2 regions of the Trichococcus sp. TS_SC_9 genome follow, and region 2 is predicted to be linked to the other one. Evidence: predicted binding sites of a transcription regulator. Region 2 holds the regulator's gene; the other holds the start of a gene.
What was found. Region 2 encodes HrcA, which represses chaperone genes, less so after heat shock. Its sites were predicted from a motif close to TTAGCACTCNNNNNNNNNGAGTGCTAA; they were not measured.

Region 1: the regulator HrcA is predicted to act here: its motif matches at 8,097-8,123, upstream of groES (co-chaperone GroES).

The regions. Positions count from the first base shown of each region.
Region 1 is NZ_CM149591.1:484,775-501,310, forward strand. It holds gene AC0J5I_RS02170 (sugar transferase) at 1-328, opposite strand, end outside; gene AC0J5I_RS02175 (argininosuccinate synthase) at 531-1,790, opposite strand; gene AC0J5I_RS02180 (PTS fructose transporter subunit IIABC) at 2,033-3,934, opposite strand; gene pfkB (1-phosphofructokinase) at 3,953-4,867, opposite strand; gene AC0J5I_RS02190 (DeoR/GlpR family DNA-binding transcription regulator) at 4,867-5,616, opposite strand; gene groL (chaperonin GroEL) at 6,144-7,757, opposite strand; gene groES (co-chaperone GroES) at 7,786-8,070, opposite strand; gene AC0J5I_RS02205 (CPBP family intramembrane glutamic endopeptidase) at 8,264-8,941, shown strand; gene AC0J5I_RS02210 (DUF4305 domain-containing protein) at 8,983-9,189, shown strand; gene AC0J5I_RS02215 (redox-sensing transcriptional repressor Rex) at 9,289-9,921, opposite strand; gene AC0J5I_RS02220 (ABC-F family ATP-binding cassette domain-containing protein) at 10,270-12,225, shown strand; gene AC0J5I_RS02225 (HAD family hydrolase) at 12,340-12,996, shown strand; gene tsaD (tRNA (adenosine(37)-N6)-threonylcarbamoyltransferase complex transferase subunit TsaD) at 13,048-14,073, opposite strand; gene rimI (ribosomal protein S18-alanine N-acetyltransferase) at 14,067-14,570, opposite strand; gene rimI (ribosomal protein S18-alanine N-acetyltransferase) at 14,554-15,171, opposite strand; gene tsaB (tRNA (adenosine(37)-N6)-threonylcarbamoyltransferase complex dimerization subunit type 1 TsaB) at 15,146-15,880, opposite strand; gene AC0J5I_RS02250 (CsbD family protein) at 16,092-16,325, shown strand; gene AC0J5I_RS02255 (LacI family DNA-binding transcriptional regulator) at 16,432-16,536, opposite strand, start outside.
Region 2 is NZ_CM149591.1:2,656,690-2,673,225, reverse strand. It holds gene dnaG (DNA primase) at 1-1,348, shown strand, start outside; gene rpoD (RNA polymerase sigma factor RpoD) at 1,375-2,511, shown strand; gene AC0J5I_RS12985 (tRNA (adenine(22)-N(1))-methyltransferase) at 2,649-3,350, shown strand; gene AC0J5I_RS12980 (Nif3-like dinuclear metal center hexameric protein) at 3,347-4,480, shown strand; gene pepT (peptidase T) at 4,495-5,736, shown strand; gene AC0J5I_RS12970 (DUF1294 domain-containing protein) at 5,733-5,996, shown strand; gene AC0J5I_RS12965 (DegV family protein) at 6,043-6,894, opposite strand; gene truB (tRNA pseudouridine(55) synthase TruB) at 7,067-7,978, shown strand; gene ribF (riboflavin biosynthesis protein RibF) at 8,001-8,963, shown strand; gene hemW (radical SAM family heme chaperone HemW) at 8,964-10,094, shown strand; gene hrcA (heat-inducible transcriptional repressor HrcA) at 10,230-11,264, shown strand; partial or broken gene grpE (nucleotide exchange factor GrpE) at 11,284-11,823, shown strand; gene dnaK (molecular chaperone DnaK) at 11,871-13,691, shown strand; gene dnaJ (molecular chaperone DnaJ) at 13,791-14,936, shown strand; gene AC0J5I_RS12925 (phosphoenolpyruvate carboxykinase (ATP)) at 15,151-16,536, shown strand, end outside.

The sequences.
Region 1 (16,536 bases), 930 kb from region 2:
GCGCCATGATGATCAACGAAAGAACGAATTGTCCGATGACCGTGATGAACAAGAAATCACTGATCGATTTGTTATAAAATATGTACGTACCGAACAGGATATTAACGATGATGAAAATCACTGAGACGTAGGCAATGCTGCCCTGAAAGGCATCGAAGTTTATCAATGGTATATTTCTTCCAAATTTTAAATAAAAAGATAACAGCAATGATCCGATGAACAACAGCACATCAATGATGCCGATGATAATTTTACGGGCTTTGTTCCATTCACCTGTTTGATTCACGCTTAATCTCCTCCTCCTTAAACTAGCTAAATATGAATGCATTCATTTTATCATAGTTTATTCTTTTGGGATATCAAAGTTTGGAAATGCAATATCCCTCCATTTTTGGATGACGGCCTGCTTGCGGCGTCATCCTCCAGGGTTTCCATCCAACAACTGAAAAAGAACGCCCTCATCAGGAGTTATTGCCTGATGAGGGCGTTCCAGAGCGGACTAGTTGTCAAGAGACACTAATACCGGTTGTTTATTTTAAAAGATCTTTCAATTCTTCATGTGTCGCTTGATCTTCAGCTTGCTCTTTCATGACACGGATGGATGTAGGTAATCCGAACAGACGGATAAAGCCGGCTGCATCAGTATGGTTGTATACATCGTCGCTCTCGAAAGTCGCGAAGCTTTCGCTGTACAATGATTTCGCGCTGACAACGCCAGCATCAGTGATGTTGCCTTTATAAAGCTTCATCTTCACGAAACCTTCGACATTCTGTTGTGTTTCCTCAACAAATGCAGCCAATGCTTTGCGCAATGGTGTATACCACAATCCGTTGTATACAAGCTCCGCATATTTGTTGGCAAGCAATTGTTTGTATTGGAACGTGTCTTTGTCCAGGCAAAGCTGTTCCAATTTATCGTGGGCATGGTACAGCACAGTTCCAGCTGGCGTTTCATAAACGCCTCTTGATTTCATGCCGACTAAGCGGTTCTCCACGATATCGATGATGCCGACGCCGTTCGCGCCTGCAATCACATTCAATTTTTCGATCAGAGCGATGCCGTCCAAAGCTTCACCGTTCAGGCTGACCGGTATGCCTTTTTTGAATTCCAGGGTAACATAGGTCGCTTCGTCCGGAGCTTTCTCAGGCGTCACGCACATCTCCAGAATTTTATCGTAATCAGGCTCGTTGGCTGTCATTTCCAGATCAAGGCCTTCATGCGATAGATGCCATAAGTTTTTATCTTTTGAGTAGTTTGTTTCCAACGTAATCGGAAGCGGCACGTTATGTGCAGCAGCATACGCAAATTCATCTTCTCTGGAAGTCAGTTCCCATTCTCTCCAAGGGGCGATGATCGTGATGTTCGGATCGAATTCTCTGATGCCAACTTCAAAACGGACCTGGTCGTTCCCTTTCCCTGTTGCTCCATGAACGATCGCATCAGCATTTTCCAGATGCGCAATCTCTACCATTCTTTTCGCAATGATCGGACGGGCGAAAGAAGTCCCCAATAAATATTGTCCTTCGTACTTAGCGCCTGCTTGCAATGTCGGCCAAATGAATTCTTCGACGAATTCCTTCTTCAAGTCTGCAACATACAATTTCGATGCGCCACAGTTGATCGCTTTTTCTTCCAATCGGCTGTAGTCATCACCTTGTCCTACGTCTCCTACTACGGCGATTACTTCACAGTTGTTGTAATTTTCTTTTAACCAAGGGATGATGACTGACGTGTCCAATCCACCTGAGTAAGCCAAAACCACTTTTTTGATTGATTCCTTTGCTGCCATGCTTTTACCTCCTTATACAGATTTCAATATCCGTTGCTTTTATGCATGAACTGATATCTACATTTTCATTTATTTAACAATATGCATTATAGCATATCTGCCATGAAAATCATCCCATTTTTTTACATTATTCTCATTTATCTGTCATACCGTTTTCATTTATTAGACTTGTTTTCGGAACAGCAAAAAAGAGAGAACAGTTAGGGGGATGCCCAGTCTGTTCTCTCAATGCATGATTCAATTTATTTTGCGACTTCTTGTGTCTTAGTTTTTTTCCACAGACCCAACGTCAACGCTGAAACGACTGTTCCGATCAATAAAGCAAGCAAGAACATCAACGGACGGTTAGCCAATGTGATTACGAACAAGCCACCGTGTGGTGCAGGGATCGAAACTGCCCATAGTTGCGTCAAACCACCTGCAATCGCTGAACCAAGGATGGATGAGCCGATAACGCGCATCGGATCTGCTGCAGCGAATGGAATTGCACCTTCAGTGATGAAGGAAAGGCCCAACAAGATGTTGGAAAGTCCAGATTTTTGTTCGATATCTGTAAATTTATTTTTGAAAATCAAGGTTGCGATACCGATTGCCAATGGAGGAATCATACCACCAGCCATTACAGCGGCCATCAAGCTGCCATCGCCAGTATCCGTGAAGATACCGATTGAGAAGGCATAAGCTGCTTTATTGAATGGACCACCCATATCGATTGCCATCATACCGCCAAGAACAGCACCCAACAACACCGCGTTACCAGTACCCAAGTTTTCCAGGAAGGTAATCATAGCTGTATTGATTGTGGAGAAGACAGGACCGACCAAGAAATACATCAACAAACCAGTGATCAATAGACCGAACACAGGGTATAAGAGAATTGTCTTCATGCCATCCAATGCCCGCGGTAATCCTTTAAAGGCTTTCTTCAGATAAACCATGATGTATCCTGCCAAGAAACCAGCAATCAAACCGCCCAAGAATCCGGCATTTGCTTGCACAGCCAAGTAACCGCCCGCCATACCTGGAAGCAACCCTGGACGATCTGCGATACTCATTGCGATGTAACCGGCCAAAATCGGAATCAGGAAGCTGAATGCCGCTCCACCAATTGCCATAAAGGAAATGAACAACGTACTGTCAGCACCGAATGACGTTTCGAACAGGAAGGAAATCGCAATCAGGATACCACCACCGACAACAAACGGCAACATGTGTGAAATACCGTTCATCAGATCTTTGTAGATTCTTCCGATGATTGATGGATTTTCGTCGCTTGAGCTGGATGAGAATGTATCGCCTTCAACATTCAGGATCGGTGCTTCTTGACGCATTGCTTTTGTGATCAATTCTTCAGCTTTGTTGATGCCGTCGCTTACCGGTCTTTGAAGAACGTGTTTACCGTTGAAACGCGCCATTTCAACTTTTTTGTCAGCTGCCACGATGACGCCATCAGCACGGCGGATTTCGTCGGCTGTCAAGGCGTTCTTGACGCCATCCGAGCCGTTCGTTTCAACGCGGATATCGACGCCCATTTTTTCAGCCATCAGTTTCAATGAATCTTCCGCCATATACGTGTGTGCGATCCCTGTAGGACAAGCCGTTACTGCAATGACGAAAGGTCTCTTCGTTTCGGTTGCCGCTACTGGAGCTGCTTTCGCTGCTGCTTCTGCTTGCTCTTTGGCTTCGCGCTTAGCTTCTGCTGCCGCAAACAAACCTTGAACTTCTTCTGGAGTCTGAGCTTTTTTCAATGATGCAGTGAAATCAGGATTGATAAGTAAACGGGATAATGACGCTAAAACTTCCAAATGAACATTATTTGCGCCTTCTGGAGCCGCAATCATGAAGAATAGATGTGCTGGTTGACCGTCCAATGAAGCATAGTCCACACCTGCTGCACTTTTTGCAAAAACAACTGCAGGTTTGATGACCGCTTTGTTTTTGGCATGCGGCATTGCGATGCCGTCGCCCAAACCAGTGGATGTTTGTGACTCGCGCTTCATGATGCCCTCTTTGTAAACCGCAACATCATTGATGATGCCATTAGTGGAAAGACCTGCGATCATTTCATCGATGACGCCCTCTTTAGTTGTTGCTTGCAAATCCATAACCATCAATTCTTTTAGTAAGATATCATTGATTTTCATATTAATAAGTTCTCCTCCCTATAGCTGACTGATAGTGACTTGTTTGACTAGAGTATCAATTTCTTCGCGTTTGGCTAAATCGTCGGCAAAAGCGGTTGCGCTTCCGCAAGCGATACTGACTTTGAATGCTTCCAACGGGTCGTGCGTCTTCATGTATGTTCCGACAAATCCGGCAATCATTGAATCTCCGGACCCTACTGAATTTTTAAGTACCCCTTTTGGTACTGTACCATGGTAAACACCTTCCGGAGTGAAAAGGATCGCTCCTTTAGCTGCCATTGAGATGATTGCGTATTGCGCTCCCCCTTCAAGCAATTTCTTGCCGTATGGCAGGATGTCCTCATCCGTTTCGAAAGTGGTATCGAACAATTCCGCCAATTCGTGGTGGTTCGGTTTCACCAATAACGGATGGTAAGGCAACGCATTTTTCAGTTCTTCCCCGGTCGTATCGATCAGGAACGGTACGCCTTTGTCCGTCAATCTGCGGATGATGGTCTGATAATAATCATCCGGCAAGCTTGCAGGTTTGCTTCCCGCCAAGACTACGATGTCGTTTTCCGGATCAAGCGCATCGAATTGTTTCAGGAATTCTTCTGCGACTGCAGGCTCGATATTCGGGCCTGGACCGTTCATTTCAGTCTCCATTCCTGACTTGATCTTGACGTTGATGCGGGTCGCTTCCTCCACATGCGTGAAATGCGTTTTGCTTTTTTCCGCTTCCAACCAGTCTTCGATGTATTTTCCGGTGAAACCTCCAAGGAACCCTAAAGCGGTATTTTCCACTTCCAGTTCGTTCAGGATGCGGGAAACGTTGATGCCTTTGCCACCCGGCAGTTTGAAATCCTGTTGGATACGGTTCACTTCGCCCAACTCGATAGCGGGCAAATGGACGATGTAATCGATGGATGGATTTAATGTTACTGTATATATCATTATTCAGCCTCCCAAATAGTTGTACTGTCTTTCAGGTTACGTTTGATTTCCGACGGGACATTGTAGCTGACGATGCCACAATCCTCAATGTCGCAGACCTTCACAAAACTGACTTGTTTGAACTTCGAAGCATCCGCAACGACATAGCTTTGTGCTGCATTTTCAATGGCTATCCGCTTGATGGCCGCTTCTTCGGTGTCCGGCGTCGTGAAGCCATATTGCTTGTCGATGCCGTTGATGCCAAGAAAAGCTTTGCTGAAACGGTAATTCCTCATTTGCATTTGGCTGACTGGTCCGATGACTGCTTTTGTCTCCATCTTGATTTTGCCGCCTATAAGGATCGTCTCGATTTGTATATCCGATAATAAACTGGCGTGCGGGACGCCATTGGTGACGACGAGGATGCTCTTGCCTTTCAGGAAGGGAATCATTTCGTAGGTGGTCGATCCGGCATCCAAAAAGATGATGTCTTGATCGCTTACCAATTGAGCTGCTTTTTCAGCGATCCGTTGTTTATCCTGAACGTTTTTGGATGTTTTATCTTCCATCCTGTCCTCAGCGGAAACACTGTAGTTCCTCTTTGCTCCGCCATGTACACGGATCAGGAAGCCGGCCTCTTCTAGAGTGCTCAAATCCCGTCTGATTGTGGATTCAGAACTGCCCGTCTGATCGACTAGGTCCTGCAGTTTTACGATATTGTCTTTTGCTAAAGTGTCTAGAATGATTTTATGCCGTTCTTCTGTAAGCACTTTCTATCACCTCTCGAACAAAAATATACCACCCACACGGGAATAAAGCAATCATTTTCCTTCAAAAACATTAACTTTCATTCAAAACCATCCAAAAACATTGATGGAACAGCTTTTCATAAGGATAATTTTTTTTATTTTCAAACCATATATTGGTGCTTTTCCATAATAGAAGGTAAAAAAATAGAGCTGACCAACAAAATTATGTTGGTCAGCTCTATTTATGGGTTGCAAGGATGTGATTGTTCGCTTTCTTAAACAGTTCATCCTATATAGAACGGTTCTGAATCCTAGAGTTCTCCGCCTAACGCTGTTCATGCCCACTCAGCCAAAACCGGGCTGCTTGGTCCTGAACCTCGTTAGTGCTCAAACTCTGAGCTCAGGATTCATCACACACTGTTATAGTTGAACTCTGAATTGCAGAGGGTTCCGCCTAAGAGGATAACCACACACGGACAAAAAACGTCCGCTTTGTGGTTATCCTCTTAGTGCTCACCCTCTAAACGCAATTCATCGTATCCTAATTTTTACATCATGCCCATGCCTGGGTCCATTGATGGGGGTGTGGCTGGGGCGGGACGGTCGGCTACGATAGCTTCTGTCGATAGGATCAAGGCAGCAACGCTGGCTGCATTTTGTAATGCGGAACGTGTCACTTTTGTAGGATCGACGATTCCTGCATCAATCATGTTTACCCATTCGTCGGTTGCGGCGTTATAACCCATGCCAACTTCAAGGCCTTTGATCTTATCGGCTACAACGGAGCCTTCTTTTCCTGCATTTTCAGCGATTTGTCTCACTGGCTCTTCTAATGAACGTGCTACGATGCGTGCACCTGTCGCTTCGTCGCCGGTCAGTTCCAACGCTTCGACGCATTTTTGAACGTTGATCAAGGCTGTACCACCACCGGATACGATACCTTCTTCAACAGCAGCCCGCGTTGCGTTCAAAGCATCTTCGATACGCAGTTTGCGTTCTCTTAATTCAGTTTCTGTAGCCGCTCCGACTTTGATGACGCCGACGCCACCGGATAATTTCGCAAGGCGTTCTTGCAATTTCTCACGATCAAACTCTGAAGTTGTTTCGGCTGATTGCGCACGGATGACCGCCACACGTTGTTCAATAGCTGCTTTTTCGCCAGCTCCTTCAACGATTGTTGTGGAATCTTTGGTTACGACAACTTTGCCTGCACGACCCAAATGTTCTACGGAAGCATCCTTCAATTCCAAGCCTAAGTCTTCAGCAATGACTGTACCGCCTGTCAAGATTGCGATGTCCTGCAGCATTTCTTTACGACGGTCACCGAAACCAGGTGCTTTGACTGCCGCTACATTGAATGTTCCACGCAATTTGTTCAATACTAATGTTGGAAGTGCTTCTCCGTCAACATCATCAGCAACAATCAATAATGGGCGTCCTTGTTGCAAAATTTGTTCCAATAAAGGCAAGATGTCCTGGATATTGGATAATTTACGATCCGTGATTAGGATGTACGGTGCTTCCAATTCAGCTTCCATCTTATCGTTGTTAGTGACCATGTATTGCGATAGGTATCCGCGATCGAATTGCATGCCTTCGACAACATCCAATTCGGTTTCGATCCCTTTAGATTCTTCGATAGTGATGACCCCGTCGTTGCCGACTTTTTCCATTGCTTCAGCAATCAATTCGCCGATTTCTTTCGATCCGGATGATACGGCAGCAACCTGCGCAATCGATTCTCTCGAATTTACGGTTTGGGAAATTTCCGCCAAACCTTTTACAGCTGCTTGTGTAGCCAACTCAATACCGCGACGGATGCCCACTGGGTTTGCACCTGCTGTAACGTTTTTCAGCCCTTCGCGAACGATGGCTTGTGTCAAAACAGTGGCAGTTGTAGTACCATCACCGGCAATGTCGTTTGTTTTGGAAGCAACTTCGGCAACCAGTTTCGCTCCCATATTTTCGAAGCGATCTTCCAATTCGATTTCTTTGGCGATTGTCACGCCATCATTCGTAATCAACGGAGAGCCGTACGCTTTTTCCAAAACGACATTGCGTCCTTTGGGTCCTAGAGTCACTTTTACGGTATTTGCTAAGATATCTACACCACGAAGCATTGCTGCTCTTGCGTCTTCTGAAAATTTAATGTCTTTTGCCATTTATCGATTCACCTCATGAATTATATTTTTAGTCCAGGATTGCTACGATGTCGCTTTCTTTGATCACTAAGTATTCTGTTCCCGCATATTTAACTTCTGTGCCTGCATATTTTTCGAAAAGGACAGTATCTCCGGCCTTAACGGTCATTTCGATTGTTACCCCGTTATCTGTCACGAGACCTGTGCCAACAGCAATAACGGTACCTGTTTGGGATTTTTCTTTAGCGGATGACGGTAAAACGATGCCGCCTATAGATTTTTCTTCTTCTTTGGCAACTTCTACAATAACACGGTTTCCTAATGGTTTTAACAAGATGACCCCTCCAAAATAATATCATTTTAGCACTCACCAACTCAGAGTGCTAAGTTACATTTCTATATTAATCAATCTCCAATTAATTTGCAAGAGGGAAGCCGATTTTTTCCAATTCTATTTTTGAGCGCTACTGTGCTATACTATTTATCAAGCGCAAAAACGTCAGTTCTCTCAGAAAGGTACTATTAATATGAATAAAAAAATACGTTCAAGGTTAACGTTAGCCATACAGATCATCCTCATCTATCTCGCTTCTCAGTTTCTGCCGGTCTTGATTCTTTTGTTCATTCCGGAGGCAGATCGCATTGCGGCCGCCATGAATCTCTCGCTATTCTTTGCTTTCCTAGGGACTGTCCTTATGGTAGCATGGAATAGCAGAAAAAAATGGACACCACAAAACAGTCTTACGGATCAACCGGCTGCCCCAATCGGAAAAACGCTCACGAACGGACTCTTCGGTTTCATGGGAGCTGTCCTGATTCAGATCGTCGCGATGAATGTGGAGTATCTTTTGTTCAAGATGCCAGTCGTTTCCGAAAATACGGAAGTGTTGCTGGACTTGACAAACCGCTACCCGTTCTTTATTTTCAACATCATCATCTTTGCACCTGTGATGGAGGAATTTGTATTCCGTAAAGCGATTGTCACCCATCTGGTTGACGGGATCGGGATAGTCGGCGCGGCCACTATCAGCGCTTTGCTTTTTGCGATTGCACATAATGATGGGCACTATTTAGTTTACGGCTCTCTGGGTCTTTGGTTTTCTTTCCTTTATTACCGGACAAGAAACATAGCGACTCCGATGATTGCCCATGCGTTGATGAATGCCGTGTCCGCCTTGCCGATTCTGTCCCAACTCATTTCGTAAGACTCGTGGAGCACGCTATTTAGGAAGAAGAAAGGAATAACATGACTTTAAAAAATCTATTAATTCAAATAATCATTCGATTCGTTTTCGCCGTCCTCTTCATCTGGCTGGCAGTCGATGCTGTGAATACTGCAGGCTGGGGATTCATGGCCATCGTCAGCGTGCTGTTCGCAACAAGTGATGTTGTGAAAGGCGTACGCATGTTCAATGCCTACTTGAAAATCAAAGACAGCATGGATAAAAATTAGGAAAAGCTGAACGGGTTCGTTCAGCTCTAAAAAAAAAAGAAGGATGAGGCAGCCTCATCCTTCTTTTTGCGTTCTCTTCTACTCGGCTATCGACTTTGCTCAGCCGATGTCATTGTCCAAGAAATAGATCAATGTTTGCAATTCATTCGTCAAGTCCACATTCTGAACGCGGACATTGTCCGGAACGGAAAGACGGATTGGGGTAAAGTTCATGATGCCGCGAACGCCCGCTTCAGTCAATCGGTTAGTGGCATCCTGCGCCACTTCCTGGGGAACGGTCAAAATGGCTACATCAATCTGCTGGATGCGCAATTGCTCAACCATATCCGTCATCGGATAAACCGGCACACCGCTAAGGATTTTGCCGACGATGCCTTCATTGACATCAAATGCGGCACTGATGCGGACGTTATTGCTTACATGGAAGTTGTAGTTCAACAAGGCATGTCCCAAATTACCCACACCTATCAGAGCCACGTTCGTCAAACGGTCCTGATTCAATGTTTTGCTGAAGAAATCCAACAAATACTCGACATCATAGCCGTATCCTCTTTTGCCTAGTGCGCCAAAATATGAAAAATCCCTACGGATAGTAGCACTGTCCACTTTTACTGCTTCACTCAATTCAGTGGATGAAACACGTTTTTTACCAGCGTTATGCAAAAAGCGCAAGTAGCGGTGGTAAATCGGCAACCTCCTTGCCGTAGCTTTTGGAATATCATTCGTCGACATTATTTTCTCCTCTTCTTTCCTCGTTCATTTAGTACCTCATATTGTTTGTCCGAATGCACAAACTTTAAAAAGTATGTTCACATACTTAGGCTTTCATTTCATATTGACTATTATAGCATCTGATTGTGAAAAATCTACTAATTTGTTCGAAACCGGACTTGATTGTGAAGCCTTTTTTGAACAATATGTGAAATACAATACTAATTGTAAACGGGGTCATTAATAAATTTCACATGCACAAATACGTGAATATAGCAATAACTCTGCTTGTCCCTATCGAATCAGTGCTTGCTGTGATAAAATGGAAAGGATAAATGTGAGTATTTATTTAGAAAGAGGACACTACATATGATTTTACTACAAGGACAAAATTTGGCGCGCCTTTTTGGGGCGAGCGTCTTATTCGATAATATTCAAATTACCGTCCAGGACCATTCGCGCATTGCGCTCGTCGGCCGAAACGGAGCAGGAAAATCAACCCTGCTGAAGATTTTGGCAGGCATCGAAGCAACGGATGCCGGTTCTGTTTCCAAGAGCAAGGAAGTTACAATCGGCTATTTGGATCAGCATAGCGCGGTCGATTCCTCCAATACGATTTGGCAAGAAATGTTGACCATTTTTGCCCCCCTTATCCGATTAAGCAAAGAGGCTGAGCAAGCCGCTTTCGCGTTGGGGGATCCGGACCTGCTCGAAGACGAGGAGGCGTATCAAAAAGCTTTGGAACGCTATGACCATCTTCAGCATACCCTGCATGAAAAGAATGCATACGGCTACGAATCTGAAATCCGTTCGGTGTTGCACGGATTCCAGTTCTACGAAGAAGATTATGATCGCCCAATCTCCCAATTGTCAGGCGGCCAGAAAACAAGGCTCGCTTTGGCCAAAATCCTGCTTGAGAAGAACGATCTGCTCATTTTGGATGAGCCCACCAACCATCTGGACATCGACACGCTGGCTTGGCTGGAAAATTATCTGATGGGTTACAATGGCTCGCTTTTGATTGTTTCCCATGACCGCTATTTCCTGGACAAAGTCGCCACTGAAGTCTACGAAATCAGCCGCCACAAGATCCAGCACTACAAAGGGAACTATTCTTACTATCTGACCGAAAAAGCCGCCCGCCTGGAACAGGAATTGAAGGCTTACGAGAAGCAACAAGATGAAATCTCCAAATTGGAGGATTACGTCGCCCGTAACCTGGCGCGCGCCTCCACGACCAAGATGGCGCAAAGCCGCCGCAAACGTCTGGAAAAAATGGACCGGATGGACAAACCGAAAGGCGATGAACGTTCCGCCCGCTTCTCCTTCGAGATCGCAAAAGAGAGCGGAAACGTCGTCTTGACCCTTGAAGACGGCGCAGTCGGCTATGCCGATACGGTCTTGGCTGACCCAATCAACCTTGATATCCGCAAACAGCAAGCGATTGCGATTGTCGGTCCGAACGGGATCGGCAAGTCCACTTTGCTGAAGTCGATCATTTCCGAAATTCCGCTCTTGAAAGGCAGAGTCCAGCTCGGTGCCAATGTGGACCTCGGTTATTATGACCAGGAATTAGGCAACCTTTCCAAAAACAAGAGCGTTCTCGCCGAAATCTGGGATCTTCACCCTACGCTGAACGAAAAAGATGTGCGCAGCATCCTGGGAAGCTTCCTGTTCTCCGGCGCCGATGTCGAAAAAACGATCCCGGCATTGAGCGGTGGCGAGAAGGCTAGGCTTTCACTCTGTAAGCTAGCCTTGGATCAAAAGAACTTTCTGGTCCTCGATGAACCCACGAACCATTTGGACATCGACAGCAAGGAAGTACTCGAAAATGCCTTGATCGATTATGACGGCACCCTGCTTTTCGTTTCCCATGACCGCTATTTCATCAACCGGATTGCGACAAGTATTGTCGAACTCTCCGCTGAAGGCAGCAAATTGTATCTCGGGGACTATGATTACTATATTGAAAAGAAACAACAAGAAGCGGCTCTGGCAGCTCTGCAACAGGCCGAAAACGCCGTGGAAACAAACACTGCCGTTGAGCCCCTTTCGAAAGCCAAAGGGGATTACGTTTCCTCCAAGGAAAAGCTGAAATTGGAAAGAAAACTGGCTCGGCAAGTCGAGGCTTTGGAAGATGAATTGGCGACGGTTGAAGAGGCCCTCACTGCGATCGAACTGCAATTGACGGAGCCTGAAGTCTACGGTGATCATGAAAAAGTCCAACAGTTCAACCAACAATTGCTCGCCCTCCAAGCAAAGCAAGATGAGCTGATGCAGGATTGGGAAGATCAGACAACCGCGCTTGAGGAACTGAGCGAATAGTCTAGAGGCTAACCGTTTCGACTCGGGGACTGCCTGTTTTGACTAAGCAATGCCGGAAGTTTTGTTAAGATGCACTGGAACAAGTACGCATATTAGGAATATGGAGGTAAGAATATGTTGGAAGCCGTTTTATTTGATATGGATGGTGTCATCATCGATACGGAACCATTCTTTTTGCGATCAGAGAGTATGTTATTGAAGGAATTCGGAGTAGACACCGAGTTGGAGTACCATTTCCGCTACCAAGGGACAACGCATGAGTACATGTGGGAAACAATGAAAAATGAATTCGACCTGGATGCCCCGGTCGGAGAATTGGTGGAACGGGCGAACGTCATCCGGAACCGCTTGATGGAAGAAGATGGTCTGCAACCGATCCCGGGTGTGATCCCCTTCATTGCACGTCTGCATGAAGCGGGTGTCCCTTTAGCAATCGCCTCCTCCTCTCCGTTGACGGATATCCAAAAAGCTGTAAAATCATTGGACATCGAAAAATATTTCAGCTATTTTGTTTCAGGAGAAAGCGTTGCGCACTCTAAGCCTGCGCCGGATATTTTTCTGGATGCTGCCGAAAACCTGAAGGCCAAACCGGAAAACTGCGTCGTCATAGAGGACTCCAGAAACGGGATTGCCTCTGCACATGCGGCTGGCTGCAAATGCATCGGTTTCCGCAATCTCGAGTTCCCTCCACAGGATCTATCCTTGGCAACCGTCATCGTCACCGATTTTTCAAATCTCGATGCCGATTACTGCAGAGCGCTGATAGATTAAGAAGCCAAAAAAAGAGAACGCTGGTCGCCATCGACCAGCGTTCTCTTTTTTTTATTCTCCGAGCACCAGCCCCGGATGTGCATTCAAATCGTATCCGGCAAAATGTTTTTGTCGGTATTCGGTGTAGGCTGCAGCTCCAATCATCGCCGCATTGTCCCCGCAAAGCGACAACGGCGGAATGACAACCTCGACTTCAGGAAGCTCTAATGCCATTTTTGCGGACAAAGCCTCACGCAACCCTCTGTTGGCGGCGACTCCGCCAGCCAACAACAGTTGCTTGATGTTCTTTTCCTTGGCTGCGCGCAAAGTCTTATGCACCAAAACTTCTATGACACTTGCCTGGAAACTGGCGGCGAGGTCGTAGGGATTGATGTCATCCCCTTTTTGGCGCGCATTGTGGACAGTATTGATGACGGAACTTTTCAAACCGCTGAAACTGAAATCATAATTGTCTTCTTTGATCATAGCACGCGGAAAATGCATCGTTTCTTTGCCTTCATGAGCCATTTCATCCATTTTTTTTCCGCCTGGATAAGGCAAGCCCAAAATCCGGCCGATTTTGTCGTAAGCTTCGCCCGCAGCATCATCCCTTGTTTCGCCTATGATGTCGAAAGAGCCGTCCTTTTCCATATACACCAATTCCGTATGTCCCCCGCTGACAACCAAGGACAACAACGGATAGCGCATCGGCGTCACCAACTGGTTCGCATAGATATGGCCGGCCATATGGTTGACCGGAATGAGCGGTTTCTGATGCGCAAAAGCCAGCGCTTTCGCCGCACTGACGCCGATCAGCAACGAGCCGACCAAGCCTGGGCCATGTGTCACCGCGACCGCATCGATGGCATCGAAAGTGACCTGGGCCTCATCCAATGCCGCTTCAACGATTTGGGTGATTTGCTCAACATGATGACGGCTAGCCACTTCCGGAACGACCCCGCCAAAGCGCATATGGCTTTTGATCTGGGAAGCAACAACATTCGAAAGGACGGTATTTCCATTTTTCACCACAGCTACACTTGTCTCATCGCAACTGCTCTCTATCGCGAGTATGGTCACATCTGTTTCTGTCAACAGCCTTCCGCCTCCTCTTTATTTTCCGATGTCAGCGCCAATTCCATTATGTAGGCATCCTCTACCGGATTCTGATAATACTCTTTTCTTCGGTATATTTCTGTGAAGCCTGTTTTTTTGTACAGGTTGTAGGCAGCTTCATTAGAGACACGGACTTCAAGCCAAAGCCGCTCCATCCCCTTCGTTTGCAGCAAAGTGATCATCTCCTGCAACAATTTTGTTCCGATTCCTTTTCCCTGCTGGTCAGGCGCTACCGCAAAGTTATTGATCGACGCCTCATCCACAACCGCCATGCAGCAAATGTACCCCATCAGCTTGTTTTCTTCCATGCAGCCTGTATAAAGGGAATGATTATCCTTCAATTCAGACAGGAACGAGGCAGCTTTCCAACTGGAATGCCCCTCGTTGGCCAGCAATGTAAGTTCGTACAAAGCCTGGGCATGTTGCTCCAACTTGCCTGCGTCCGCCTTCAGATCGCAGATTTCAAAAGTGCGTTGCATGAACATCTTCCTTTTCTTCCAATTGTTTTCCCGGTAACGGCCATACCATCTCCAAAGCGTCTTCTCCATCGCCGTGATAATAATGTTGCTTGACCCGCTCCGGGAGAAAACCCATTTTCGCGTACAGGGCCTTCGCTCTGTGGTTTGAAATCCGCACTTCCAAACTTATGCTAGTGGCTCCTTTTTCGTCCGCAAACCCCTTTAAGACTCGCAACAACAAAGTAGCCACACCGATCTGCTGATATTCGGGCACTACCGCCAAATTAGTGATATGGATATCTTTCCCATCCAATCTGACACCCAAAAAAGCAATGGGCGCATGCCCTTCATATAAAACGTAATACAGCGATTTGGGATTCTGCAGCATATCATTTTCCAACGCCGTTCTTCCCCAAGGAGTCGCTCCAGCATAACTCATGCGTTCGATATAGAGAATATCCGGAATATGCTGTTTTCTGCCGACCATCAATCTGACAGGCAGCTGATTACGCAGCAAATAGGTTTCCTCACCGGAGGGAACGAGCTTTGAAAGGAATTTAGCCCGAATATCGGATTGAATTTCCTTGTACACGGATTTAAATAGATGAATCCACTCTTTCAACGTAGTCTTCCCTCCGATTACTGTGATGCTGTTCTTCCCACTTTTCTTCTGCTTCCGGATTTTTCAAGTAAGCCGGCACAAATGTGTGCGGATCCTCCGCCTTTCCGGATTCCGAAAGCGTGGCCAGAACGCTCGCCCGCGGCAAAGCCTGTGCTTCTCCCGCAAACAGTGCGCGTTCCGCGAATAATGCTACGATGCGATTGCGGTATTTGCTGACATCCTCTCCCACGAACAGATAGGTGCCGTCTTCCGCCAACAAGCGCTGGAACCACTCTTCACTGGCTGTATGTGTGTCGGCAATCCGTTCCACCAACAAGTTGTCCTCGAATTGATAAACAGCTGTATAGCAGTTGCCACGGCGCGCATCGATCATAGGCACGATTTTGTGCGCTGCGCCTTCACAATTGCCGGCAATAACCTTCAAGCTGGAGATCGGCACCAGCGGAATCGCCAACGTCCATGCCAACGTCTTGGCGATGGTGGCTCCGATCCTGACCCCTGTGTACGAGCCAGGACCCTTAGCGACGGCGATGCGTTCCAAATCGGTTGGCTTCCATCCGGCAAGCTGCAGGACATGATTGACTGCTGGCATCAACTGGGTACTGTGCTGAAGATTTCCGTTGGTGGTGACTTCTGCGAGCAAGCGGCCATTTTCGCATACAGCCGCACTCATGGTCTGGTTTGAGGATTCAATGGCTAATATTCTCATCTAAATAGCCTCCTTTCCCTGATTATTCTGCTCATCTAGTATAGCATTTAATCAAAGCGATAAAAAGCATGTGTCCTTCCAGATACTTCAGAAGGATGCTGGATAACGTTTTCATTCCCAAGGGCTATTGCTTGATTCTAAAAATAAATGCGTTAAAATAGATTATAGTAAGAGTAGACAATAAGTGTGACATCAAAAAGGAGGAAACATCATGGATTCAAATTTGGGCGATAAAGCAAAAGGCATGAAGGACAAAGTTGTCGGCAAAGTTAAAGAGGAATATGGCGACTTGGTGAATGACTCAGGAAAAGAATTAGAAGGTAAACTCCAACAAACACGCGGCGAAGCAATACAAAAAAAAGGTGAAATCAAAGAAGATATGCATGATAAAGCCGATGATTTAGCAGATAAGGCAAATAATAAAATCGATGATTGGAAAAAATAAGACTCATTTTTGATATGATACGAAAAGAAGCCACCCCAACAACCTGTATCGGTTTGTTGGGGCGGCTTCTTCTTTTCCAAAGCGGTTCAGCTCCGATTTGAAAGCATCATTTTGTCGATGCACGTTTGATCCATTCAGTGGATAAGCTGATTTTCTTTGAAATTTTCCGTGGATAGGCAATGCGATCCAGCAGCAAAGATACGCCCGTATT
Region 2 (16,536 bases):
GGCATTCGATGAAGGACTCCTTCAGGAAAGTGGTATTTTCACGGATAGGCAAGGCCAAAACGAACTTTTCGATCGGTTCTCAGCCCGGATCATTTTCCCGTTGCGGAACGCTAAAGGAAAGACGGTCGCTTTTTCCGGCCGAATTCTGCATGCAACCCCAGCGGATGAAACAGGTTACCATGAAGCAAAATATCTGAACAGCCCCGAAACACTGTTGTTCAACAAACGGGATTTCCTTTTCAACTTCGACAAAGCCCGCAGTGAAATCCGGAGAAATTCAGAAGTGATCCTATTTGAAGGGTATATGGATGTCATATCCGCTTGGCAAGCGGGTGTTAAAAATGGCGTCGCCTCCATGGGGACCAGTCTGACGGATGAACAGAACCGAATACTGACGAAGACAGCCGACAAAATTGTCATTGCCTATGACGGCGATCGTCCCGGTGTCGAAGCGACCAAGCGCGCCATAGAAATACTGGAACGCAACAAGCACTTCGATATTTCGATTTTCCCGCTGGAAGCGGGTATGGATCCGGATGAATACATCCAAGAGAAAGGCCACGAGGCGTTCGCCAAGGCACTGAAAAACAACCGGGAAACGGTCATTCAGTTCTATTCACGCTACCTCAAGATGAATCTGAATCTGGATTCCGAAAAAAATCGCATCACCTATATCGAAACCATGCTTAAGGCATTGGCCCCCCTAGAGTCTTTGATCGAAAGAGAGCTTTACATGAAGGATATCGCGGATGAATTCAGTATTCCGGTAGATATCCTGCAGAAGCAATTGAAGGGGTATCAACAAGAGGTGCTGCAGCAACGGCCTGAACGCGAGCCGGTCAGGCGAACCATGTCGCCTGATGCAGCCTCTCATGCGGTGTATCCAAGCACGAACAAACGCAAAGTGACCCAGGCAGAGCAAAGTGAAAAACAACTGCTTTACCGTCTGTTTCATTTCGAAGAAGTCTGGTCGTATCTGAACGAAATTGATGCAGATTTCAATTTCATCCACGATGATTATCAAACAATCTACATTTTGTATGAAGAGTTTTTCAGGCAGACGGGGTTGGTCGGGAATATCGACCACTTTTTGGACCGCATCAACAATCAAGCACTTCAAAATGTTATTACGGAGATCGAATGGTTCCAATTGGATTCGGAAGTCACCTATCAAGAAATTCAGGATCTCGTCCATATCATCCGGGACAAGTCGTCCCTTCAGGACCAGCTGACCAAGAAACAGGCAGAAATGAAGGAAGCCCGAAAGAAAAATGACAATGAGCGTCTGAAGACAATCATGTTGGAAATCGTTTCCCTCTCAAAAGAATTAAAAGCAACAAAGAAATAGCCCGCATCGAATGGAGGAATCATTTTATGGCAATCGAAAAAAATGATCAAGGTTTCACGTTAGAACAGGTAACCAAAAAGCTGATCGCAGAACACAAATTATTGGGGTCCGTCTTCTACGACGAATTGGCCGACAAGATAGCTACACCTTTCCAATTGGACGCGGATGCAATGGATAAGCTCATACAAAAAATGGAAGACGGCGGTGTCAGTGTCGTAGACGCAGACGGAGGTCCGACTGCTCGTCAACTTGCCAAAGAAATAGTGAAGCCTGAAAAACCAGCAGCAGCCAAAAAAGATGAAGAAGAAGACCCGATGGCTGTGCCTCCCGGAGTGAAAATCAACGACCCGGTCCGCATGTACCTGAAGGAAATCGGCCGTGTGCCTTTGTTGAATGCAGAGGAAGAAGTCAATTTGGCTCTCCGCATCAAAGAAGGCGATCAGGAAGCGAAACAACAATTGGCTGAAGCCAACTTGCGTCTGGTTGTTTCCATCGCAAAACGTTATGTGGGCCGTGGGATGCAATTCTTGGATCTGATCCAGGAAGGGAACATGGGTCTGATGAAAGCTGTCGAAAAATTTGACCACACCAAAGGGTTCAAATTTTCCACCTACGCAACTTGGTGGATCCGTCAAGCCATCACCCGTGCCATCGCTGACCAAGCCAGAACAATCCGTATCCCTGTGCATATGGTTGAAACAATCAATAAATTGGTCCGTATCCAACGTCAATTGCTCCAGGATCTAGGACGCGAACCGACACCGGAAGAAATCGGTGCCGAAATGGACCTTCCGACTGAAAAAGTCAGAGAAATCCTGAAAATCGCCCAAGAACCGGTTTCTTTGGAAACGCCTATCGGAGAAGAAGATGATTCCCATTTAGGCGATTTCATCGAAGATCAGGAAGTCCTGAGTCCGGCTGACCATACTGCCCAAACACTCCTGAAGGAACAACTTGAGGAAGTGTTGGACACTTTGACCGACCGTGAGGAAAACGTTTTGCGTCTGCGTTTCGGACTTGATGATGGCAATGTACGGACATTGGAGCAAGTTGGGAAAGTATTCGGCGTCACCCGCGAACGGATTCGTCAAATCGAAGCGAAAGCTTTGCGCAAACTGCGTCATCCGAGCCGTTCGAAACAATTAAAAGACTTTCTTGAGTAATAAGCACCCCAACCCGAGGTATTGCACTCGGGTTTTTCTTATGCCATTTTCTGACTGATATGAGGATTAATGGGATATATGAAATAGAATTATGCTAAAATAGAGCTATCAGCAAAAATGGAAATGGAGGGATAAGGTTGAACAATCAACAATTATCCGTAAGACTCGAGACAGTCGCAGGTTTTGTGCCTGAAAATGCCAGACTGGCCGATATAGGCTCGGATCACGCATATTTGCCCTGTGTTTTGGCAGCGCGCGACGTCATTAATTACGCATTGGCAGGGGAAGTTGTGAAAGGGCCCTTCGAATCGGCAACGGAACAGATCAGAACATCAGGAGTTGGCGATCGTGTCAGTGCCAGACTTGGCGACGGCATGGATGTGATCGAGCCGATGGATCATATAAATGTCGTCACCATCTGCGGAATGGGTGGGGACTTGATTTCCAAAATTCTGGAAAAAGGCAGACTAAAAGATAAATTGGTTGGTGTGGAACGGTTGATCCTTCAGCCCAATAATGGGGAAAAGAAACTGCGTGAATGGTTGATTGCCCATCAATACAAAATCATCGATGAAACGATATTGGAAGAAAACGGAAAGATTTATGAAATCATCGTTGCCGAAAATGCAGGGACGATAGAAAACTACACGGAGTTGGAATACAGCTTCGGCCGTTTCCTGCTTCAGAAAAAAAATGAAACGTTCCGCAAAAAATGGTTATCCGAAATCGACAAATGCCAATACATATTGGACAGCATGCAAAAAGCAAGCAACAATCTGAACGAAAAAGAACAGCAAGTGATCAATAAAATCAATGAAATTAAAGAGGTGCTGGGATGAAAAGCATTACTGGTTATGAATTCATCGAGTTATTCGAATCGCATGTTCCGACTTGGCTGGCAGAGGAAGGGGATCCGGTGGGACTCCATTTGGGAGACTTGAGCCGTCCAGTCCACCGTATTTTGGTGACGCTCGATGTCCGTCCGGAAGTTGTTCAGGAGGCCATCGAAAAGCAAGTCGATTTTATCTTCTCCCATCATCCCCCGATTTACAGACCGCTAAAAAATCTGGACGTTTCAGACAAACAAACAAAGATGTATGTGGATCTGCTGAAACATGACATCAGCGTCTATGCGGCCCATACCAATCTGGACAACGCGAATAACGGGATGAACGATTGGCTCTCTGAGGCGTTGGGGCTGTTGGATGTTGAAATTATGGACGTCACGAAGCGCGTTCCTGTGAAAAAAATATCCGTATGCGTGCCGAATGCGGAATGCAATCGTGTCCGTGTCGCTATGACAGATGCTGGCGCGGGGAACATTTCCGACGAATACACTCACTGCTCCTATGAAGCGCAAGGGGTAGGTCGCTTCACTCCGCTAGAAGGCGCAAAACCTGCCATCGGCCACATCAACGAACCCGAAGCGGTGCAAGAAAAGAAAATTGAGATGATCGTCGAAGACAAGTATTTGGCGGAAGTATTGGAGGCGCTGTATGAATCGCATCCTTACGAAGAACCCATCTATGAAATCTATACAATCAATAATTTCCAGCGTGAATATGGTTTGGGAAGGGTCGGCAATCTGGCATTGCCGATGTCGTTGCGTTCCTTTATCCAGTACGTGAAGGATGTTTTTCAGATCGAAGGCATGCGCTTTATCGCAGCCGATTTGGATCAGACGATCTCTCGTGTTGCCATCTGCGGCGGGGATGCCGGCAAATATTATCGGAAAGCAATCAAAAAGGGTGCAGATGTTTATATCACGGGTGACGTCTACTATCACACGGCCCACGATATGCAGGCTGATGGATTGACCGTCATAGATCCGGGCCATCACATCGAACAGATCTGCAAACCGAAATTATTGGAATTATTCAATACATGGAAAAAAGAGAATGAGTGGGATCTGGAAGTCATCGCTTCCGAAATCAATACGGATCCTTTTATTTTCGACAGTCAATTGTGAGAGGATGTCAATAAATGCAAGAAAAATTAGTGGACCGTTTTCTGAAATACATTAAATTCGAGACAAGATCGGATGAAGAAAGCCTGACCGTGCCTTCTACCCAAAATCAGGTGGACTTCGCAAAAAATATTTTAATGCCGGAACTGGAAGCCATCGGACTTTCGGATATCCAATATAATGAGGGAAATGGTTTCGTGACGGCTCTTTTGCCACGCAATTCCCAAAAAGAATTTCCTGCAATCGGGTTCATCGCCCACATGGACACAGCTGATTTTGAAGCGGCGAATGTAAATCCGCTTATTTGGGATCACTATGCGGGAAACGATTTGATTTTGGATGCGCAAGCACAGGTGCTTCTTTCACCTAAGGATTTCCCCTCTTTGAAGAACTACATCGGCCAGACTTTGATCACTACTGACGGAAAAACGTTGTTGGGTGCGGACGACAAAGCCGGCATCGCCGAAATCATCACAGCGTTGGAAGCGATAAAAGCAGCGGATGACATCGAACACGGGGACATAAAAGTCGCTTTCGGACCGGATGAAGAAATCGGCCGTGGAGCTGATCTTTTTGATGTGGCTGCTTTCGGCTGCGACTTTGCTTACACGATGGACGGCGGCCCATTGGGAGAACTTGAATTTGAAAGCTTCAATGCTGCGCAAGCTATCGTAACGATCCATGGCAAAAATGTGCATCCAGGCACTGCCAAGGACACAATGGTGAATGCAATCAAGTTGGCCATCGCTTACGACAGCGCTTTGCCGCAAAATGAAGTACCTGAGCAAACAGAAAAGCGCGAAGGATTTTATCATCTGTTGGGCATCGAAGGCAATGTGGAAGAAAGTAAAATGACCTACATCATCAGAGATCATGACAAGGATCTTTTTGAGAACAGGAAAACGACTATGCTTTCGCTTGCGGAGCGCATGAACAAGGAATGGACTGAAGAACGCATCACAATCGAAATGCACGATCAGTACTACAACATGGGGGAAGTGCTGAAAGAGGATATGCGTCCAGTCGATCTGGCTGAAACGGCGATGAAGTCACTGGGGATCACCCCGATCATCGAACCGATCCGCGGCGGCACAGACGGATCCAAGTTGTCCTTCATGGGCCTGCCCACTCCGAATATTTTTGCCGGGGGAGAAAACTTCCACGGACGCTATGAATTCGTGTCTGTCCAATCAATGGAGAAGGCCGTTGCGGTTATCGTGGAAATCATCAGACAGAGCCAAGGTTACGGAAAACAATGAGAGATCCAGTGCTCGTATATTTCATCCTAGCGAACGTGTTTCTTTTCATCTTGATGGGCGTCGATAAAAAGAAAGCGCGGCAAAAAGCCTGGCGTATACCGGAACGAAACCTGCTTCTGCTTGGATTTTTTGGTGGTGGCCTAGGCGGACTGCTGGGGATGCATCATTTCCGCCATAAAACGAAACACCTGAGTTTCAAGGTAGTCTTCACTTTGGGGACACTCTTGACCGGGATAACATCCTATTTCTTATTCATATGAAAATAAAATGCCGCTATTACCCATTTTCGGGAGATAGCGGCATTTTTTATTTGTTTTTCATTAAGAATTGGAGGGATACGGCTTCGGGGCCGGCGTGGGTCATGACGCTGGCGCTGGCGTAGGACGTGTACAGCTGGGCGTTGGGGAACGCAGCATTCAGCATGTCGACGATTTGATTTGAATATTCCGATAAGCCGACATGCGTGATGCCGATCGCTTCAACATCCAGGTATTTCTGTTTCAGCTCTTCGATAATCTCTTCGTAGCGTTTTACGATTGCTTTCGTGCCGCGGCCTTTGATATCGGTAGTCAATGCGCCGTCGATCATTTTCAGGTTGGCTTTGATGTTCAATAAGGTTGTGATGCGTCCCATCGTTTTTCCAATGCGTCCCCCCTTGACCATATTTTCCAGGTTGACGATGCAGATGTAAAGCAGGGTGCGCTCCTTAACGGCAGCGATTCGAGGCAATGCGTCCGCCACTGTCAATCCTTCAGCGGCACATTTGGCTGCTTCCAATACTTGGAAAGCAGCGGCTCTTGCACAAAACTTCGAATCGATGACAGTGACTTTACCGTGGGCGAGTTTAGCCGCCTGGTGAGCAGAATTAACGGTTCCGCTCAGTGTTTCGGTGACATGGATGGACAGAATTTCGCTGCCATCAGCTGTCAATTCATTGTATTTATCCAAAAAAGTGCCCATTGCAGGTTGAGATGATTTTGGCAACTCTTTGCTGTTCATCATTTTTTCGAGAAACTCAGGTTTGGTTATGGTGACGCCGTCGTGATACAGCACGTTATTTATCATGGATGAAAGCGGGATTACGGTGATTCCGTATCTGTCAATTTCTTCTGCGGACAATTCCGTTGTGGAATCGGTCACAATTTTGAAGTTTGGCATGTTGATTCTCCTCAAGTACAGTCTTATTTCCTTTAGCATAGCAGATTTTACAGAAAAAGTAACGCAGTTATCATTATGATTGTAAGCATATTCTTCTAATGTTGATGTTTTTTCCTGTAGAATAGATTATGCTATAATAGGTTAGTTGTAGAAGAAAGTAGGTTACAGACATATGGACGGAATATTACCTTTATGGAAAGAACGCGGCATGACAAGTCACGACTGCGTATTCAAACTGAGAAAAATATTGAAAACTAAAAAAGTGGGGCATACTGGTACGTTGGATCCGGAAGTTGATGGCGTTTTGCCGATTTGCATCGGGAAAGCCACAAAAGTCGTCGAGTTTTTGACTGACACGGACAAAGCTTACGAAGGAGAAATCACTATCGGAATCGCCACAACGACTGAAGACAGCCAAGGTGAAACGATTGCGAAGGCACCGGTTGCGCAAGACTTGTCTTTGGCTGAGATCGATGCAGCGATGGAAGCCATGGTAGGCGAAAGCATCCAAGTTCCGCCGATGTATTCCGCGGTCAAGGTGAACGGAAAAAGGCTGTACGAATACGCCCGCCAAGGGTTGACCGTCGAAAGGCCGCAAAGAACCATCCACGTCATGAGTTTCGTGCGGATTTCAGAACCCGTCTACCATGCGGAAGAGCAAACGATGTCCTGGAGCTTCCGGGTCACTTGCGGCAAAGGGACCTATGTGCGGACTTTGGCCGTCGATCTGGGTGCATCTTTGGGTTATCCGGCGCACATGTCAAACCTGACGCGCACGATGAGCGGATCCTTCACAAAAGAGGATTGCTTGACGCTGCAGCAAGTGGCTGAAGCAATGGCGAACAACGACATTGACGCGCGGCTGAAACCAATCGACTCGGTATTCGGAACGTATCATCAGGTTGCGCTTGACGATGAACTGTGGGATAAGGTCAAAAATGGCGCTGTTCTGCCGAAAGAGGGGCCATTCGAAACAATGGACGCGCCCGTTTTATTCACCTATCAGGACAAAATCGTGGCGATGTACGAACCGCATCCGACCAAATCCGGTTTCATCAAACCCAGAAAAATGTTCCTATCATAAACACCAAGGAGTTGCCTTAGCAATGGAAATAATGCATATACATCATCCCTATGACCAAAAACTGATACCCGATGAGCAAGTGGTATTGGCATTGGGATACTTTGACGGCGTTCACAGAGGGCATCAAGAAGTGATCAAACGCGCAAAGGAAGTTGCCGAAAAGAAGAACCTCAAACTTGCCGTCATGAGCTTCAATCATCACCCGAGCATCGTTTTCCAGAAGATGAACCCAGAAACGATGCAATATTTATCGACCGTCAACCGCAAAGCCGAATTATTCGAGAGCCTGGGCGTTGATTATTTCTTCGTCATCTCATTCACATCTGCGTTTGCCTCTTTGAGACCGCAGGAATTTGTCGACCAATACATCAGCGGCCTGCATGCTGTTGCAGTCGTTGCCGGCTTCGATTATACCTATGGACCTAGAGAAATCGCGGATATGAAGCAATTAGTGAACTATGCCCAAGGTCGCTTCGAAGTCATCGAAGTCGCCGAATTGAAGGACGAAGCCGAAAAAATCAGTTCCACGCACATCCGGGAAGCATTAGCTGAAGGAAACATGGAAAAAGCGAATGCTTATTTAGGCTATATCTATCAGATTGACGGCACGGTCATTCATGGCGATGCGCGGGGCAGGCTACTTGGTTTCCCGACTGCTAATATCCAAACCGAAAAACACACACGCTTGCCAAGGAATGGCGTTTACATCGTAAGCATCAGAGTGAACGGAATCTGGCATCGCGGCACGGCTTCGATCGGGCACAACATCACTTTTGAAGCTGGACGCGACAAAACCGTGGAAGTATATATACTGGACTTCGACAAAATGATTTACGGTGAAGAAGTAACCGTCAGATGGCACCATTTTATCCGCAGCGAGATAAAATTTTCCGGCGTCGACCAGCTGATTGCGCAGCTTAAAAGTGATGAAGCGGATACGATTGCCTATTTTCAGGATCACCCATTGAACGAGGTGACCCTCTAAATGGCAGCGGCTTATTTGCACATCCCTTTCTGCGAACATATCTGCTTCTATTGCGATTTCAATAAGGTGTTCTTGGAAGGACAGCCGGTTGACGAATACGTGGATGCATTGATCAAGGAGATGCAGTTATCGAAGAAACTGCATCCTCAAGAAGAGATCAGCACTTTCTATATCGGCGGCGGCACACCAACGACTCTGAACGAGCGCCAACTGGAGAAGCTTTTGAACGGAATCCGCAGCACCTATTCCTTGCCGAAGGGCGCCGAGTTTACGATGGAAGCCAATCCGGAAAGTATTTCGTTCGAAAAGTTGAAGATCATGCGCGATTATGGGGTCAACCGTTTGAGCATGGGGGTCCAATCGTTCAATAACAATATCCTGAAAAAAATCGGCCGCATCCACACTGCCGAGCAGGTATACACTTCTGTGGCCGATGCCCGCAGAGCCGGATTCGAAAACATGACCATTGATCTGATCTTCCGCCTGCCAAACCAAACGATGGCCGATTTTGAAGATAGTCTGAAAAAAGCCTTGGAATTGGATCTGCCGCATTACTCCATCTATGCCTTGATCCTTGAGAACAAGACGGTGTTTTATAACTTGATGCGTCAAGGGAAATTGCCGTTGCCTTCGGAGGACACAGAGGCCGATATGTATGCTTTGGCTATCGAGACGATGTCAAAAAACGGAAGAAATCAATATGAAATCTCCAACTTTGCATTGCCGGGTTATGAATCCCAACATAATCTCACTTATTGGAAAAATGAATCCTATTTCGGTTTTGGGGCTGGAGCGCATGGCTATATCGGTGGTATCCGTTACCACAATCATGGACCGATCCAGCAGTATCTGGCGCCTTTGCGCGAAAATAGCTTGCCGATCATCCGTCAGCAGCAGTTGTCGAAACAGGAACAGATGGAAGAAGAAATGATTCTGGGACTGCGCACGATGGTGGGCGTCAGCCAAAAACATTTTGCAGATAAATTCCAAACCCCGCTGTTGGATCAGTATGCTGCTGTCGTTTCTGATTTGGTTGCGGATGGCCTGCTTCGGGTCGATGGCGACAGGATCCGATTGACCCAAAGAGGTGTTTTCCTCGGCAACGAAGTATTCCGTTCTTTCTTGATGTGAATGCGTCCGTTGTCTGTGGGCGGTCCATAATGTTATGAAAAATGATTGTATTCCGTTGACAAAGCCTGTAACCCGTGATAAATTTATTTATGGTTAGCACTCATTATGGTCAAGTGCTAAAGTGAGGTGAAAATCTTGTTAACAGAAAGACAGTTGCTAATTTTGGATTTAATTGTCAGGCATTACATCGAATTCGAGGAGCCGATCGGTTCGAAGACGCTTCTCAAGGAATCTGCATTGTCCTTGAGTTCCGCCACAATCCGCAACGAAATGATGCGGATCGAAGAACTGGGCTTCTTGGAAAAAATGCATTCTTCATCCGGCAGGATTCCGTCCATCCAAGGCTACCGTTACTATGTCGATCAACTATTGGGAAAAGAAAGCGAAGAAGTCGCTGACGACGTCAAACAGACGATTAAGCATGGTTTTCAGAATCCTTACCAGGAAGTGCAGCAGGTTGTCGAAAAATCAGCTGAAATGCTGTCTTTTTTGACGAACTACACTGCTTTGGCAATCGGGCCTGAAACAAAGGACAGCCGATTGACGGGGTTCCGATTGGTCGCACTCAATGAAGGGCATGTGATGGCCATATTGGTGACTGATAAAGGACATGTGGAAAATCAGATTTTTTCTGTTTCGCCGGGCTTCTCAGCCTCTGAGATAGAAAAAATCGTCAACATCTTCAATCAGGAACTGGTAGGCCGCACACTGCAGGAAGTATTCATTAAACTGCAAACGGACATTCCGGTGATTATCCGGAAGTACGTCGATGCAAAAATCGATTTCACAGCGATCTTCAATGACATCGTTGCGAAGTTGGAGCATGACCGCTTCCATGTAGGCGGCAGCATGAATCTTCTGAACCATTTGGATGCGACGATGGACAAGAATAAAGTAAAAGCCATTTTAAGCATGCTGAATGGGTCTCCGGACATCCATGCGCTTTTTTCAAACCCCAATGATGGCGTCGGCGTCAAGATTGGAACGGAATTGAACAATGAGCTGCTGCATAATTTTAGCTTGATTACGGCTACTTATGACACGGCCGGCAACGGTAAGGGCCTTATTGCATTACTGGGGCCAACCAATATGCCTTATCAAAAAATGATCAGTATCATGAAATTTATGCGTTACGAACTTTCTGATAGCTTGAATGATCTGAACAAATAATCACGACAAAGGAGATTTTGAAGTGGATAATAACGAAGAATTAGTGGACCAGGAACAAGCGACCGTTGAAACAACGGTTGTTGAAGGTCAAGAGACGGTTACGGAAGCAAGTGAGGTTGAAGCCTTGAAAGCGACCTTGTCCGAAACGGAGGATCGCTTGTTGCGCCTACAGGCTGAACTTGCCAATATTCAGAAGCGCAACGCAAAAGAAAGACAGGATGCGGCGAAATTCCGTTCCCAGTCTTTGGCACAGGAATTGTTGCCGGTGATGGACAGTTTGGAACGCGCATTAGCGATTGAAGTGGAAGATGAAAAATCTTTGAACCTGAAAAAAGGTTTGGAAATGGTCATGAACTTATTCACGGAAGCTTTCGCCAAAGAGGGGATTTCTCCGATCGATCCGATCGACCAGCCTTTCGATCCAAATTTCCATCAATCCATTCAAATGCAGCCGGCTGCTGAAGGTCAAGCGCCTGATACAGTCGTCGCGGTAGTCCAAAAAGGCTACACCTTGAAAGAACGCGTTTTAAGACCCGCAATGGTTATTGTGGCAGAATAGTTTTATTGATAAACACAAAAAAATTTCATATAGAGGGGAATAACATCATGAGCAAAATTATCGGTATTGACTTAGGAACAACAAACTCAGCTGTCGCTGTATTAGAAGGCGGAGAAGCTAAAATCATCCCAAATCCAGAGGGAAATCGCACGACACCATCTGTCGTTTCATTCAAAAATGGCGAAATCCAAGTGGGCGAGGTCGCTAAACGCCAAGCAGTGACAAACCCGAACACAATCAGCTCGATCAAACGCCACATGGGCGATGCTGGCTACAAAGTGGAAGTGGAAGGCAAAAGCTACACACCACAAGAAGTTTCAGCGATGATCCTTCAATATCTGAAAGGCTACGCAGAAGACTATCTGGGCGAAAAAGTTGATAAAGCCGTTATTACAGTTCCAGCTTACTTCAACGATGCACAGCGTCAAGCGACTAAAGATGCCGGAAGAATTGCCGGTCTGGAAGTAGAGCGTATCGTCAACGAGCCGACTGCTGCAGCTTTGGCATACGGTTTGGACAAAACGGACAAAGACGAAAAAATCCTTGTATTCGACTTGGGTGGCGGAACATTCGACGTTTCCATCCTTGAATTGGGCGATGGCGTATTCGATGTGTTGAGTACAGCCGGCGACAACAAATTAGGCGGAGATGACTTCGACAACAAAATCATCGACTACTTGGTTGCAGAATTCAAGAAAGAAAACGGAATCGACCTTTCAAACGACAAAATGGCGAAACAACGTCTGAAGGACGCTGCTGAAAAAGCCAAAAAAGATCTTTCCGGCGTAACTTCAACCCAAATCAGCCTGCCGTTCATCACTGCCGGCGATGCAGGTCCCTTGCACATGGAATTGACGCTTACCCGCGCTAAATTCGATGAAATCACTTATGACTTGGTTGAACGTACAAAAGGTCCTGTACGCCAAGCATTGAAGGATGCAGGTCTATCCACTTCCGAAATCGATGAAATCATCCTTGTCGGTGGTTCAACACGTATCCCAGCAGTCATCGAAGCAGTCCGTAAAGAAGCAGGCAAAGAACCGAACAAATCCGTTAACCCGGATGAAGTTGTTGCAATGGGCGCTGCTATCCAGGGCGGAGTCATCTCCGGTGATGTAAAAGATATCGTATTATTGGACGTTACACCTTTATCATTGGGTATCGAAACAATGGGTGGCGTGTTCACTAAATTGATCGACCGCAATACGACAATCCCGACAAGCAAATCACAAGTGTTCTCGACTGCAGCCGACAACCAGCCAGCTGTTGATGTACATGTCCTGCAAGGTGAGCGTCCGATGGCAAACGACAACAAAACATTGGGTCGTTTCCAATTGACGGATATTCCATCAGCACCTCGTGGTGTTCCGCAAATCGAAGTATCATTCGATATCGACAAAAATGGTATCGTCAATGTTCGCGCTAAAGACTTGGGCACTCAAAAAGAACAAACAATCACCATCAAATCTTCTTCCGGTCTGACTGACGAAGAAATCGAAAAAATGGTGAAAGATGCAGAAGCGAACGCTGAAGCAGACAAATTGCGCAAAGAAGAAGTTGAACTGCGCAACGAAGTGGATCAATTGATCTTCCAAACCGACAAAACTTTGAAAGAGCTAGACGGAAAAGTCGACGCTGATGAAGTGAAGAAGGCCGAAGAAGCTAGAGACGAACTGAAAGCAGCAGTCGAAGCAAACGATTTGGAACAAATGAAAACGAAGCGTGATGCTTTGAATGAGCTTGTCCAAAACCTGACTGTCAAACTTTATGAGCAAGCTGCTCAAGCGCAACAACAAGAAGGCGCACATGAGTCAACGACTGACGACGGTGTCGTTGATGCGGATTTTGAAGAAGTAGACGACAAATAGTCAACTCTAACGAGAGGAAGCCAACGCATAACTGCATTGGCTTCTCTCACTGTATAGAGACAAAATGTTCAGATGAAGCCAATCAATGGAGGCGAAACAATGGCGAAAAGAGATTATTACGATGTCTTGGGTGTGTCGAAGGATGCCACAGACGATGAGATAAAAAAAGCTTACCGGAAACTTTCCAAGAAGTTCCACCCGGATATCAACAAAGAAGCGGGCGCAGAAGACAAATTCAAGGAGCTTGCAGAGGCGTATGAAGTCTTGAGCGACGGCAACAAACGCGCAGCCTATGACCAATACGGCCATGCCAGCACCGATCCCAATTTTGGCGCAGGCGGCGGTTATGGTGGCGGTGGCTTCGGCGGCTTCTCGGGCGGTTTTGAAGATATCTTTGATTCCTTTTTCGGAGGCGGAGGCGGTGGTCGCGGCAGAAATCCGAATGCCCCCCGTCAAGGCTCTGATCTACAGTACCGTATCCACCTCACATTTGAAGAAGCGATTTTCGGGAAGAAAGAAACCATCCGTTACAAACGTGATGAAGAATGTAAAACCTGTAGTGGTTCCGGCGCAAAACCGGGCACGCAACCGAAAACGTGTTCGAAATGTCATGGTTCAGGAGCTGTCGGTGTCGAAAGGAATACGCCTTTTGGCCGCGTAATGACGCAAGCAGTCTGTGATGTCTGCAGCGGAACAGGTAAGGAAATCACGGATAAATGTACTACGTGTTACGGACGTGGGCATGTCGAAACTGATCACTCTGTGGCAGTGACAATCCCTCCAGGTGTCGACGATGGACAACAGATGCGCTTGAACGGCCAAGGCGAAGTCGGCAGCAATGGCGGCCCGTATGGTGACCTCTATGTCGTTTTCCAAGTGGAACCAAGCGATATTTTCGATCGCGAAGGGACCGAGATCCATTACACGCTTCCGATCAGCTTCGCCCAAGCAGCTTTGGGTGATGAGATTGAAGTGCCGACTGTGCATGGCAAAGTTAAGTTGAAGATTCCTGCCGGGACACAAACGGGCACGAATTTCCGTCTGAAAGGCAAAGGGGCGCCACGCTTGCGTGGAACCGGAAACGGTGATCAGCACGTCAAAGTTACTGTCGTCACACCGAAGAACCTTAGCGAGAAGCAAAGAGAGGCAATCCGCGCATTCGCAGCAGCAGGCGGCGATACGTTGGTGGAAGATGACGCCAATTTTTTTGATAAAGTGAAGGACGCCTTCAAAAATAAAAAATAAATAAGCCAAAAGAACCGGTGTGTTGGAAACAGCCAAGCACCGGTTCTTTTTTTGTCCCTGGACTATTCTGTTAGAGTTTTTGTAACGAACATGAGGATAAACAACACTTTTTTTATAGAAAAAGAATAAATATTCGCTAATTCCAGGATGTAAGGGGTTACATTTTACAAAAATAGGATTATAATGGAATTATCAAATAAAAGAGGTGACGTAAATGGCTACTATAGAATCGTTCAATAGATCCGAATTAAAGAAGTCCAACCCTTTACTTACGAAATTCCGGACAACGGTCGAAACAGCTTTTTATGGCAAAAACATGCAGGAAGTCACGGACATGACGGAAGCCTATGAACTCGCACTGAACGCTGAAGGTGTGGTCGTGACCGACCTGCCTGTGCTCCATGCAAAAGAATTGGGATTGCCGGAAGATGCCAAGATACTTGTCGAAAACGGCGGCAGAATCATCGGCCGTACTGCCCGCGCCAAACGGATCATCGGAGAGAACAAGGAAGAGGACGAAAAACTTCAAGCCATCATCATGGATGTCATTTATCAGAACAGACTGCGCCATTATTATAAAGCGACAGGGTATGTAGGTTTGGATAAAGATTTCATCATCAAGGCGCATATCGCTTTTCCCGAAGGAAACGAAAACAATCTTTACTCCTGGCTATTGAACTTCCAGTGGGACAGCCCGGAATATCAGGAAATGTATGCCCATTCGAAAGCATACAACGAAGGCGACATTTACATCTATACGGATCCCGACTGGCGCCATCCGGATTATCCGCTGGGTGTGGCTGTGTTCGAGCCTGATAAAAACGTGGCCTGCATCCTTGGAATGCAATATTTCGGAGAGTTTAAAAAAGGCACATTGACGCTGGCTTGGGGAACGGGTCATCGCAATGGCTACGTTGCTTGCCATGGCGGACAAAAACACTTCCGCTTGCATGATGGCGGTTCCTATGTCGCTTCCTTCTTCGGGCTTTCGGGGTCGGGCAAATCGACTTTGACCCATTCGAAGCACGACAACAAATATGAAGTCAAAGTGCTGCATGATGATGCCTTCCTGATCGATTTGACGGATGGCTCCTCCATCGCTTTGGAACCTTCCTATTACGATAAGACCCAGGATTACCCCGCTGATCATCCTGAACAGAACTATTTCGTCACTGTCCAGAATGTTGGCGTGACGAAGGATCATGACGGCAAAATTGTGCTGGTCACCGAGGATATCCGCAACGGCAACGGACGTACGGTAAAATCACGTTATTCCACTCCGAACCGCGTGGATAAGTTCGAAGAGCCGATCAATGCTGTCTACTGGATCATGAAGGACGATGCCTTGCCGCCTTTGGTCAAAGTGGACGAAGCGGTCTTGGCGGCAACATTCGGCACGACGTTGGCTACGAAACGCACGACTGCGGAAACACTGAAGAAAGGCGAGTCGACCGATACACTGGTCATCGAACCATTCGCAAATCCGTTCCGGGTCTATCCGTTGGTTGAGGATTATGCCGGCTTCAAAGAATTGTTGGCACACGAAGATGTCGACTGCTACATCATCAATACTGGATTTTTCATGGGTAAAAAAATACCG